3 regions of the Kitasatospora sp. NPDC096077 genome follow, and region 2 is predicted to be linked to each of the others. Evidence: riboswitches for the same ligand, from Rfam matches in the RefSeq annotation. Region 2 holds a riboswitch; each other region holds the start of a gene.

Evidence for each region. Region 2 has a riboswitch for S-adenosylmethionine ahead of ABTZ03_RS27745 (IclR family transcriptional regulator). Riboswitches for the same ligand answer to the same signal wherever they lie in the genome.
Region 1: linked by a shared signal. The riboswitch ahead of ABTZ03_RS28210 (aminotransferase class V-fold PLP-dependent enzyme) and the one ahead of ABTZ03_RS27745 (IclR family transcriptional regulator) in region 2 are both predicted to bind S-adenosylmethionine.
Region 3: linked by a shared signal. The riboswitch ahead of thrC (threonine synthase) and the one ahead of ABTZ03_RS27745 (IclR family transcriptional regulator) in region 2 are both predicted to bind S-adenosylmethionine.

The regions. Positions count from the first base shown of each region.
Region 1 covers NZ_JBEOSV010000039.1:72,732-75,975, reverse strand. The annotation lists gene ABTZ03_RS28220 (rhomboid family intramembrane serine protease) at 1-26, shown strand, start outside; gene ABTZ03_RS28215 (Lrp/AsnC family transcriptional regulator) at 68-349, shown strand; gene ABTZ03_RS28210 (aminotransferase class V-fold PLP-dependent enzyme) at 365-1,729, opposite strand; SAM riboswitch class IV at 1,783-1,898, opposite strand; gene trpD (anthranilate phosphoribosyltransferase) at 2,190-3,244, opposite strand, start outside.
Region 2 covers NZ_JBEOSV010000038.1:30,177-33,420, forward strand. The annotation lists gene ABTZ03_RS27740 (FAD-dependent monooxygenase) at 1-1,182, shown strand, start outside; SAM riboswitch class I at 1,266-1,409, shown strand; gene ABTZ03_RS27745 (IclR family transcriptional regulator) at 1,626-2,339, shown strand; gene ABTZ03_RS27750 (aegerolysin family protein) at 2,551-2,952, shown strand; gene ABTZ03_RS27755 (hypothetical protein) at 2,975-3,244, opposite strand, start outside.
Region 3 covers NZ_JBEOSV010000056.1:21,232-24,475, reverse strand. The annotation lists gene ABTZ03_RS33065 (MoaD/ThiS family protein) at 231-509, opposite strand; gene thrC (threonine synthase) at 536-1,816, opposite strand; SAM riboswitch class I at 1,834-1,970, opposite strand; gene ABTZ03_RS33055 (glucosyl-3-phosphoglycerate synthase) at 2,121-3,125, shown strand; gene ABTZ03_RS33050 (alpha,alpha-trehalose-phosphate synthase (UDP-forming)) at 3,176-3,244, shown strand, end outside.

The DNA.
Region 1 (3,244 bases), on a different contig from region 2:
GACACCCCCCGAGACGACCCGGCTGAGGCCCGATACGCTGGCCGCACCCCATGAAGGAGCCCGCACCGTGATCACTGCCATCGTCCTGATCAAGACCAGCGTCGACCGCATCCCGGAGATCGCCGAGGCCATCGCCGCGATCGACGGCGTCAGCGAGGTGTACTCGGTGACCGGCGGCTACGACCTGGTGGCGATGGTCCGGGTGCGCCGTCACGACGACCTCGCCGACGTCATCCCGGGCCGGCTCAACAAGGTCCCGGGCGTGGCGCACACCGAGACCCAGATCGCCTTCCGCACCTACTCCCAGCACGACCTGGAAGCGGCCTTCGCGCTCGGCCTGGACGAGTAGGACGACGCGTGGGGCTCAGCCCTCGCGACGGGTGTCGACGACGCAACGGCCGCCCTCGTTGCGGTAGTTCCACGCCGCGCCGTCGGTGACCAGCTCGCGGACGGCGGTCAGGAAGCGCTCCACGTGCTCGTCCGGCGTGCCGGCCCCGAAGCTCACCCGGATCGCGTTCAGGCTGCGCTCCCCGGGCAGCGAGGACTCCGGCGCCCCGCACTCGGACGGCGCCACCTCCTCCTCCCCGAGCAGCGTCCGCACCAGCGGGTGCGCGCAGAACAGCCCGTCCCGCACCCCGATGCCGTACTCGGCCGACAGCGCGGCCGAGAAGTGCGAGCTGTTCCAGCCCCGGACCACGAAGGACAGCACGCCCACCCGGGCCGAGCCGGCGCCGAACAGGTTCAGCACCCGGACCTCCGGGATCTCCGCCAGCCCCGTCGTCAGCCGCTCGACCAGCTGCCGCTCCCGGGCCTCCAGCGCGTCGAAGCCGGCCTCGGTGAGCGCCCGACAGGCCGAGGCGATCGCGTAGGCGCCGATCACGTTCGGCGAACCGGCCTCGTGCCGGGCCGGGCCGGTGTGCCACTGCACCGCCACCGAGCCGTCCAGCTCCCGGGCCACCGTCCGGGTCGCCCCGCCGCCGGCCAGGTACGGCTCGGCCGCGTCCAGCCAGTCCGACCGACCGGCCAGCACCCCGGCCCCGAACGGCGCGTAGAGCTTGTGGCCGGAGAAGGCGATCCAGTCGACGTCCAGTTCGCGGACCGAGACCCGGTGGTGCGGGGCCAGCTGGGCCGCGTCCAGCACCACCCGGGCGCCGTGCCGGTGCGCGGTCGCGGTCAGCTCGGCGACCGGCCACAGCTCGCCGGTCACGTTGGAGGCGCCGGTGACGCACAGCAGCTTCGGCCCCTCGGGCGCCGCGGCCAGCGCGCTCTCCAGCGCCGCCACCGCCTCGGCCCGCGAGCGCGGCGCCCGCAGGTAGTCGACCTCCAGCCCCGCGTGCGCCCAGGGCAGCAGCGAGGCGTGGTGCTCGGTCTCGAAGGCGAACACCCGGGTGCCGGCCGGCACCGCGCCGGCCAGCAGGTTGAGCGAGTCGGTGGTGGCCCGGGTGAAGACCACCTGGTCGTCGGCGCGCAGGTCGAGGAACTCGGCGACGGTCCGCCGGCTCTGCTCGAACAGGTCGGTGGACAGCTGCGACAGGTACCCGGCGCCGCGGTGCACGCTGCCGTAGTACGGCGCGTAGGCGGCGACGTCGTCCCAGACCCGCTGGAGCGCCGGCGCGCTGGCCGCGTAGTCGAGCGCCGCGTAACCGACCTTCTCACCGCTGGCCAGCGGGACCTGGACGTCCTGGCCGAGGACGGCGAGCGGGGCGAGGGTTTCGACGGAGACGGACATGAGGATGCACTCCTTCTACGGGTCAGGGACCCCCGGGAGTGCTGCTCGTCGGGCGTCCGCGCTTGTCGCACGGACGGCTTCCGGCGACCCGGTCCTCACCCAGGGCACCCCGCCACGGACGGAGGGTTGCCGGACAGCCAGCTGGGGCTTGACGCTGTCACTCATGACCTGGCGAAGACTCTAGGTCGGGTACGTCGGACGGTCAAACAGTCATCCACCATCCGGACAGTACTTTCGCCCGCTCGCCTCCGGGGCGCTCTTGTCCGGTGCCGACGGTCGGCGCTCCCTCGCTCCTTCGTCGCTCCCTCGCTTCTCCCTTTCGGCACCGGCGCGCCCCTTCGGCTCGGGGCGGGTTACCGGGGGGCGGGGCGGGTCACCGGGGGTTCGGGGCGGGCGGGAGCCCGGGGCGGACAGGAAGGGCCCGGGTCGGCGGAACCGGCCCGGGCCCTCAACCGCCGCCTCAGATCCGGCTGGTGGCCTCCGACCAGCGCCGCAGCAGATCCTGCGCCCGGCCCGAGTCGATCGCCTCGGCCGCCCGCACCATGCCCGCCGCGAGCTGCTCCGTCAGCGGCGCGTCACCCAGGTCGAGCGCGACCAGTGCCGCCGCGGTGTTCAGCAGGACGGCGTCCCGCACCGGCCCGCGCTCCCCCGCCAGCAGTCGCCGGGCGACCTCCGCGTTGTACGCGGCGTCGGCCCCGCGCAGCGCCTCGATGCCGACCAGCTCGATGCCGACGTCCCGCGGGTCGAAGGTGGTCTCGGTGACCACCCCGTCGCGCACCACCCACACCTGCGAGGTGGTGGTGATGGTCAGTTCGTCCAGCCCGTCGTCGCCGCGGAACACCAGCGCGGTCGCCCCGCGCCGGGCCAGCACCCCGGCGATCAGCCCGGCGAGCCGGGTGTCGAAGCAGCCGACCGCGTGCGCGGTGACCTTGGCCGGGTTGGTCAGCGGACCGAGGATGTTGAAGGCGGTCGGCACCCCGAGGTCGCGTCGCGCGGTGGCGGCGTGCCGCATCGAGGGGTGGAACTTCGCCGCGAAGCAGAAGGTCAGCCCGACCTCCTCGGCCACCTGGGCCACCCGCCGGGGCGACAGGTCCAGCGCGACCCCGAGCTTCTCCAGCACGTCCGAGGAGCCGCTGGTGGAGGAGGCCGACCGGTTGCCGTGCTTGACCACCTTGGCCCCGGCCGCGGCCGCGACGATCGCCGACATGGTGGAGATGTTGACGGTCTTCGCCCGGTCGCCGCCGGTGCCGACGATGTCGACCGCCGGGCCGGGGATGTCCAGCGGCTCGGCGTGGTCGTACATCGCGTCGACCAGGCCGGAGATCTCCTCGACCGACTCGCCCTTGGCCCGCAGCGCCACCATGAACCCGGCCACCTGGACGGGGGACGCCTCGCCGCTCATGATCCGGTCCATCGCCCACGCGGTGGAGGAGCGGTCGAGGTCCTCCCCCTTCAACAGCGCCGCCAAGAGGTCCGGCCAGGTGCGGACCACCTGCGCGGGGTCGGTACCACCGT
Region 2 (3,244 bases):
GCGCTGGGCGCGGACATCCGGCGCGGACACGAGCTGCGCGCCCTGACCCAGGACGCCGAGTGCGTCACCGCGACGGTCGTCGCCGACGGCCGCGAACACCGCGTCCGGGCCGGCTACGCGGTCGGCTGCGACGGCGGCCGCAGCACCGTCCGCCGACAGGCCGGCATCGACTTCCCCGGCACCGCGTCGACGGCCTTCACACTGCTCGGCGACGTCGAACCCGCCGACCCGGCGGCACTGCCCTTCGGCGTGTCCACCGGCCCCGGCGGAAGCGTCTTCGTGATCCCCCGCCCCGGCTACGTGAGGATCATCACCGCCGACCGGCAGCCCCCGGCGGACCGGGACGAGCCGGTCACCCTCGACCGGCTCCGCGCCGCCGTCGCCGAGGCGCTCGGCCGCCCCGTCGACCTGCGCGCCGCGCGCTGGACCACCCGGTTCGGCAACGCCGCCCGGCAGGCCGCCGAGTACGTCCGGGGCCGGGTCGTACTGGCCGGGGACGCCGCGCACATCCACCCGCCGGCCGGCGCGATCGGCGTCAACCTCGCCCTGGACGACGCGTTCAACCTGGGCTGGAAGCTCGCCGCCACCGTGCGCGGCACCGCCCCCGCGCACCTGCTGGACAGCTACCACGAGGAACGCCACGCGGCGGGCGCGCGTGTCCTGGCCTCCACCCGGGCCCAGGTGCTGCTGGGCACCGCGGACGACCGACTCGGGCCGCTCGTCGACCTGTTCACCCGGGTCGCCCGCCACCCCGCGGGCAACCGCGCCCTCGCCGAGACCGTCACCGGACTGGACACCCGCTACGGCACGCACCCCGACACCGCCCACCCCTGGCTCGGGCGGCTGGCCCCCGACCTCACCCTGAGCACGGCCGCGGGCCCGACCCGGCTGTCCGAGCTGCTCGCCCCGGGCCGCGGTGTGCTGCTCGACCTGACGGGCGGAAGCGGTGCGGGAGTTCGCGGAGCGGCGGTGGGTGAGGCGGCGGCGGGCTGGGCGGACCGGGTGACCACCGTCACGGCGGACTGCCCGGAGCAGCCCGGGCTCCGCGCCGTCCTGCTCCGGCCGGACGGGCACACCGGCTGGCTGCTGCGCGATGCCGGGCAGGAGGACCCCGACGGGCTCCGGCAGGCCCTGCGGCACTGGTTCGGCGAGCCGGCGGGGGAGGGGGCGCGGGTGGCCTGAGACGGCCGGGCGGCAGGGTCCCGGGTGTGCGGGCCGGGAAAAGATTTGGCGAGATGCCCGGGAAGTCTTGTATCGTTCTCCGCGAATCATCCAGAGGGGTGGAGGGACCGGCCCTACGAAGCCCCGGCAACTCCCCGTTCGACCCGGCGTCCGAAGTACACGCCGTGCCGTCCGGGGTCAGTGCCAACTCCGGCCTGTCGCCAACGTGGCGCGGGAAAAGATGAGGAGACACGGTGCTCTCAGTGCTGTCCTTCGCCCGGGCGCTTCCCGCCCCGGCCCCTTCGCGTACCCGTCTCGTGTCCGGCGCAGGCATGTGGCCGACTTTCCAGGCCTGTTCTCGCTGACCACCCCCGCTCCCCACCCCACCCCCTGTGGAGCACCCGTGAGCCGAACCCACCCTTCGCTCACGGGAACCGAGACTGGAGTACCCGTCCATGGAGAACCTGGAGATCACGAGCGGCGTCGGCGTGCTCGACAAGATCACCTCGATCCTCGGCACCCTGGAGTCCGGTCCGGCCACCCTGGCCGGGCTGGTCGACGCCACCGGCCTGGCCCGGCCCACCGCGCACCGGATCGCCGTCGCACTGGAGCACCACCGCCTGCTCGGACGGGACCTGCAGGGCCGGTTCGTCCTCGGCCCGCGGCTCGCCGAGCTCTCGGCCGCCGCCGGTGACGACCGCCTGCTGACGGCCGCCGGCTCGGTCCTCACCCACCTGCGCGACGTCAGCGGCGAGACCGCCCAGCTCTACCGCCGGCAGGGCGACATCCGGATCTGCGTGGCGGCCGCCGAGCGCCTCTTCGGCCTGCGCGACACCGTCCCGGTCGGCCTCGCCCTGCCGATGAAGGTCGGGTCCGCCGCGCAGGTGCTGCTCGCCTGGGAGGAGCCGGAGCGCCTCCACCGCGGCCTCCAGGGCGCCCGCTTCACCGCCACCGCCCTCGCCGGAGTGCGCCGCCGCGGCTGGGCCCAGTCCATCGGCGAGCGCGAGCCCGGCGTCGCCTCCGTCTCCGCCCCGGTGCGCGGCCCGTCCAACCGGGTGGTGGCCGCGGTCTCCGTCTCCGGGCCGATCGAGCGGCTCACCCGGCACCCCGGCGCCCGCCTCTCCCAGGCTGTCGTCGAGGCGGCCGGGCACCTCACCGAAGCCCTGCGCCGCCCCTGACCGGGGCCTCCACCGTCCCGCTTCCGCCGTCGCGCTTCCGCTGTCCCGCTTCCGCGTCGAGCGGGGCGGCGGAGCGGAGCGCCCGGAGACCGTAGCGATCAGGCGAGACCCAGCGACCGGGGCACCACGGCCGCCGAGGTGCCCAGCACGCCGAACCACCCCGGGTCGATGAGGCTCGACACGAAGGTGACCGGGATCAGGACGACGACCAGTGCCACCACCAGGAGGAGCCATTCGGGCTCGGCCCAAGCCTCGTACGCGGCGAAGTAGCACCTACGACCGCCTCAACTGGGGCATCTGGAGCGACAACCAGCTGCCCCCGGGCAACATCCCGCCGGGGCGCAGCGGTTCGTGGCAGAGCGAGTCGGACGGCTTCATGACCGGCACCGAGGGCGAGGTCCAGTACCTCCCCGCCGGGGCCGGCAACGTCACCGTGCACTGGAACAACCCGTACGCGGGCTCCAACAGCTACTCCTGCACCGCGCCCGCCCGGCCCCCGCACCGGCCGCCGCCGCGACCACCGGGCAGGGGTGCTCGGTGGGTGGCCGCAGCCGTACCGGTGACCTGGCGGAGTGAATGCCGGGATTCTGATGTTTTGCCCTCCATCATCTGATCTGCACGGATCTGTTGATCCTTCAGCTTTTTCTGCGGACGGCTCCCCGAAGGGGAAGGGCGATGATGGACCGGTCGAGACGGCAGTGGCAGCGCGGTGGGTGGAGGTGGTTGGCCGGGGCACTGGCCGCCGCCTGTCTGGTCGGGGCGGTGCCCACCCCGTCGCCATCCCCGGCGGCTACGGCCTCCCCGACGAGTGCTGCGACGACGGCGGCTGCGGCGACCACGGTGGCTACAGCGGCGGCTGCGGCGAGCACGACGGCCGGCCCGTCGGCGGCGCCGAGCGCGGCGGC
Region 3 (3,244 bases), on a different contig from region 2:
GGAACGACCCCGGGCCGGTCCCGCCGGTCGGACGACCTCCGGCGAAGCACCCCGTGCGCCGGAAGGGCGGCCCTGTTCCCAGCAGAGCCACACTCTACTCCGACTTGAGCGGGAAATATTCCCGCCGAAATGCGAACGCGCCGCCCGTGCGTACGGAGAGTGGAATTCCGTACGCACGGGCGGCGCGGGGCGACCCGGAAAGCAACCCGGAAACGCGACCGCCGAACGGCTCAGCAGCCGCCGGCCACCGCCGGAATGATCGAGACGCTGGCGCCGTCCCCGATCTCGGTCGCCAGGCCCTCGGCGAACCGCACGTCGTCGTCGTTCACGTACACGTTGACGAAGCGGCGCAGCTTGCCGGTGTCGTCCAGGATCCGGGCCGAGATGCCCGCGTGGTTCTGCTCCAGGTGGGCGATGACCTCGGCCAGGGTGGCCCCCTCGGCGGTCACCTCGGCCGCACCGCCGGTGTAGGTGCGCAGGATGGTGGGGATGCGGACGTTGGCGCTCATGGCTCTCCTTGCGGGGTGGGGGTGGTTCAGGCGGACGCGAGACCGGCGGAGTGGAAGGCGTCCAGCGTCGGGCGGATGACGGCGGTCATCCCGGCCTCGGAGACGGCGTCCAGGGTCTTCAGGCCGTCGCCGGTGTTGATCGCGACGGTCTCCTTGGCCGGGTCCAGCTGACCCGTCTCGACCAACTTCTTCAGCACGCCGACGGTCACCCCGCCCGCGGTCTCGGCGAAGATGCCCTCGGTCCGGGCCAGCAGCCGGATCGCCGCCACGACCTCCGCGTCCGTGACGTCCTCGACCGCGCCGCCGGTGCGGCGGGCGATGTCCAGCACGTACGGGCCGTCCGCCGGGTTGCCGATCGCCAGCGACTTGGCGATGGTGTCCGGCTTCACCGGCTTGATCACGTCCCGGCCGGCCTTGAACGCCGCCGACACCGGCGAGCAGCCCTCCGCCTGGGCGCCGAAGATCCGGTACGGCCGGTCCTCGACCAGCCCCAGCCTGATCAGCTCCTGCAGCCCCTTGTCGATCTTCGTCAGCTGGGAGCCGGAGGCGATCGGGATGACGATCTGCTCCGGCAGGCGCCAGCCCAGCTGCTCGCAGATCTCGTACGCCAGCGTCTTGGAGCCCTCGCCGTAGTACGGCCGCAGGTTGACGTTGACGAAGCCCCAGCCCTCGCCGGCCGGGTCCCCGATCAGCTCCGAGCAGAAGCGGTTCACGTCGTCGTAGTTGCCCTCGATGCCGACCAGCTCGCCGCCGTACACCCCGGCCATCACGACCTTGCCCTGCTCCAGGTCGTGCGGGATGAAGACGCAGGACCGGAACCCGGCCCGGGCCGCCGCCGCGCCCACCGCGCCGGCCAGGTTGCCGGTGGAGGAGCAGGACAGCGTGGTGTACCCGAACGCCCGGGCCGCCTCGATCGCGCAGGCCACCACCCGGTCCTTGAACGAGTGGGTGGGGTTGCCGGAGTCGTCCTTGATGTGCAGCTGCGCGGTGAAGCCGAGCTCACGACCCAGGTTGTCCGCCTTGACCAGCGGGGTCCAGCCGGGGTTCAGGTTGGGCTTGGAGGCGACGTCGGCCGGCACCGGCAGCAGCGGCGCGTACCGCCAGATGGACGCGGGGCCGGACTCGATCCGCTTGCGCAGCTCCTCGGCGCGCTCGCTCCCGAACTCGTAGGCGATCTCCAGCGGCCCGAAGCACTCCAGGCAGGCGAAGCTGGGGCCGAGCGGGAACCGGGTTCCGCACTCCCGACAGGACAGCGCGGCGGCGGGGCCGAGGTCCACGGAAACAGGTGCGGCAGTGTCGATGGCCATGATGGCGGAGGCCTCTCTCCTCATCTTCCCCGCGGCGCGGTCGCGCCACAGGCCGGAATTGGCACCTGTCCCGCCGGGGCCTGTCGACAGACAGCCGAGCGAGAAGGTTGCCGGGACGTCAACGGGCCGTTCCCTCAGTCCCTCTGGATGAGCTTGTGAAATTGTGGCGGTGCGCAACGGTGACCCCGGCGTGCAAAGGTCCGACCGCTGTACGAAGACTGTATCCGAAGGCGTCACCCCTGAACGGGTCCGTCCGCCAAGCGAGATGAGCCGTTCCACCCCGATCCCGCCGAGGAGAGTCACCGTGCCCGCCGAACCGATCCCCGCGCTCCTCCCGCAGGCGGCGTCCTGGCTCCGCCGCCGCTCGTGGAGCGCGACCGACCGGCCGGTGCACACCCTGCTGGAGGCCAAGCGGCGCACCGGCCGCACCGTCAGCGTCGTCCTTCCGGCCCTGGACGAGGAGGCCACCGTCGGCGACATCGTCCGCACCGTCCGGCGCGAGCTGATGGAGCGGATCCCCCTGGTGGACGAACTCGTCGTGGTGGATTCCGGCTCCACCGACGCCACCGCCGCCGTCGCCGCCGCCGCGGGCGCCCGGGTGGAGCACCGCGACCGGATCCTGCCCCGGCTGCCCGCCGTCCCCGGCAAGGGCGAGGTGCTCTGGCGCTCGCTGCTGGTCACCCGCGGCGACATCGTCTGCTTCGTGGACGCCGACCTGCGCGAGTTCGACCCGGCCTTCGTCTCCGGCATCGTCGGCCCGCTGCTGACCGACGAGTCCGTCCAGCTGGTCAAGGCCATGTACGACCGCCCGCTGGAGACCGAGAGCGGGGCGGTCCTGCCGGTCGGCGGCGGCCGGGTCACCGAACTCGTCGCCCGCCCGCTGCTCAACCTGCACTGGCCGGAACTCGCCGGCTTCGTCCAGCCGCTCGGCGGCGAGTACGCGGCCCGCCGCCCGCTGCTCGAACGGCTGCCCTTCCCCACCGGCTACGGCGTCGAGCTCGGCCTGCTGGTCGACGCCCTGGAACTGGTCGGACTGGACGCCCTGGCCCAGGTCGACGTCGGCGTCCGGCACCACCGCCACCAGGACGGCCAGGCCCTCGGCCGGATGGCCGCCACGATCTACCGCACCGCCCTGGAGCGGCTCGACCGCACCCACCGCCTCAAGGCCTCCGCCGACCTGGTCCACCCCCACCTCACCCAGTTCAGCCGCGACCCGGACACCCGCGCCTTCACCGCCCACACCCACCCGGTGACGGCCCTGGAGCGCCCGCCGATGCACACTGTCCCCGAGTACGCGACCCGCCACTGAACCGCCTGCCGAAACGTTTGCCGACCCGACCCCCCGGCAACATCCCAACCATGGGCGATCTCACGACCGAACGTTCGAGTGCGACCGGCACCGCCCCCGTCCTGGTGGCCTCCAACCGG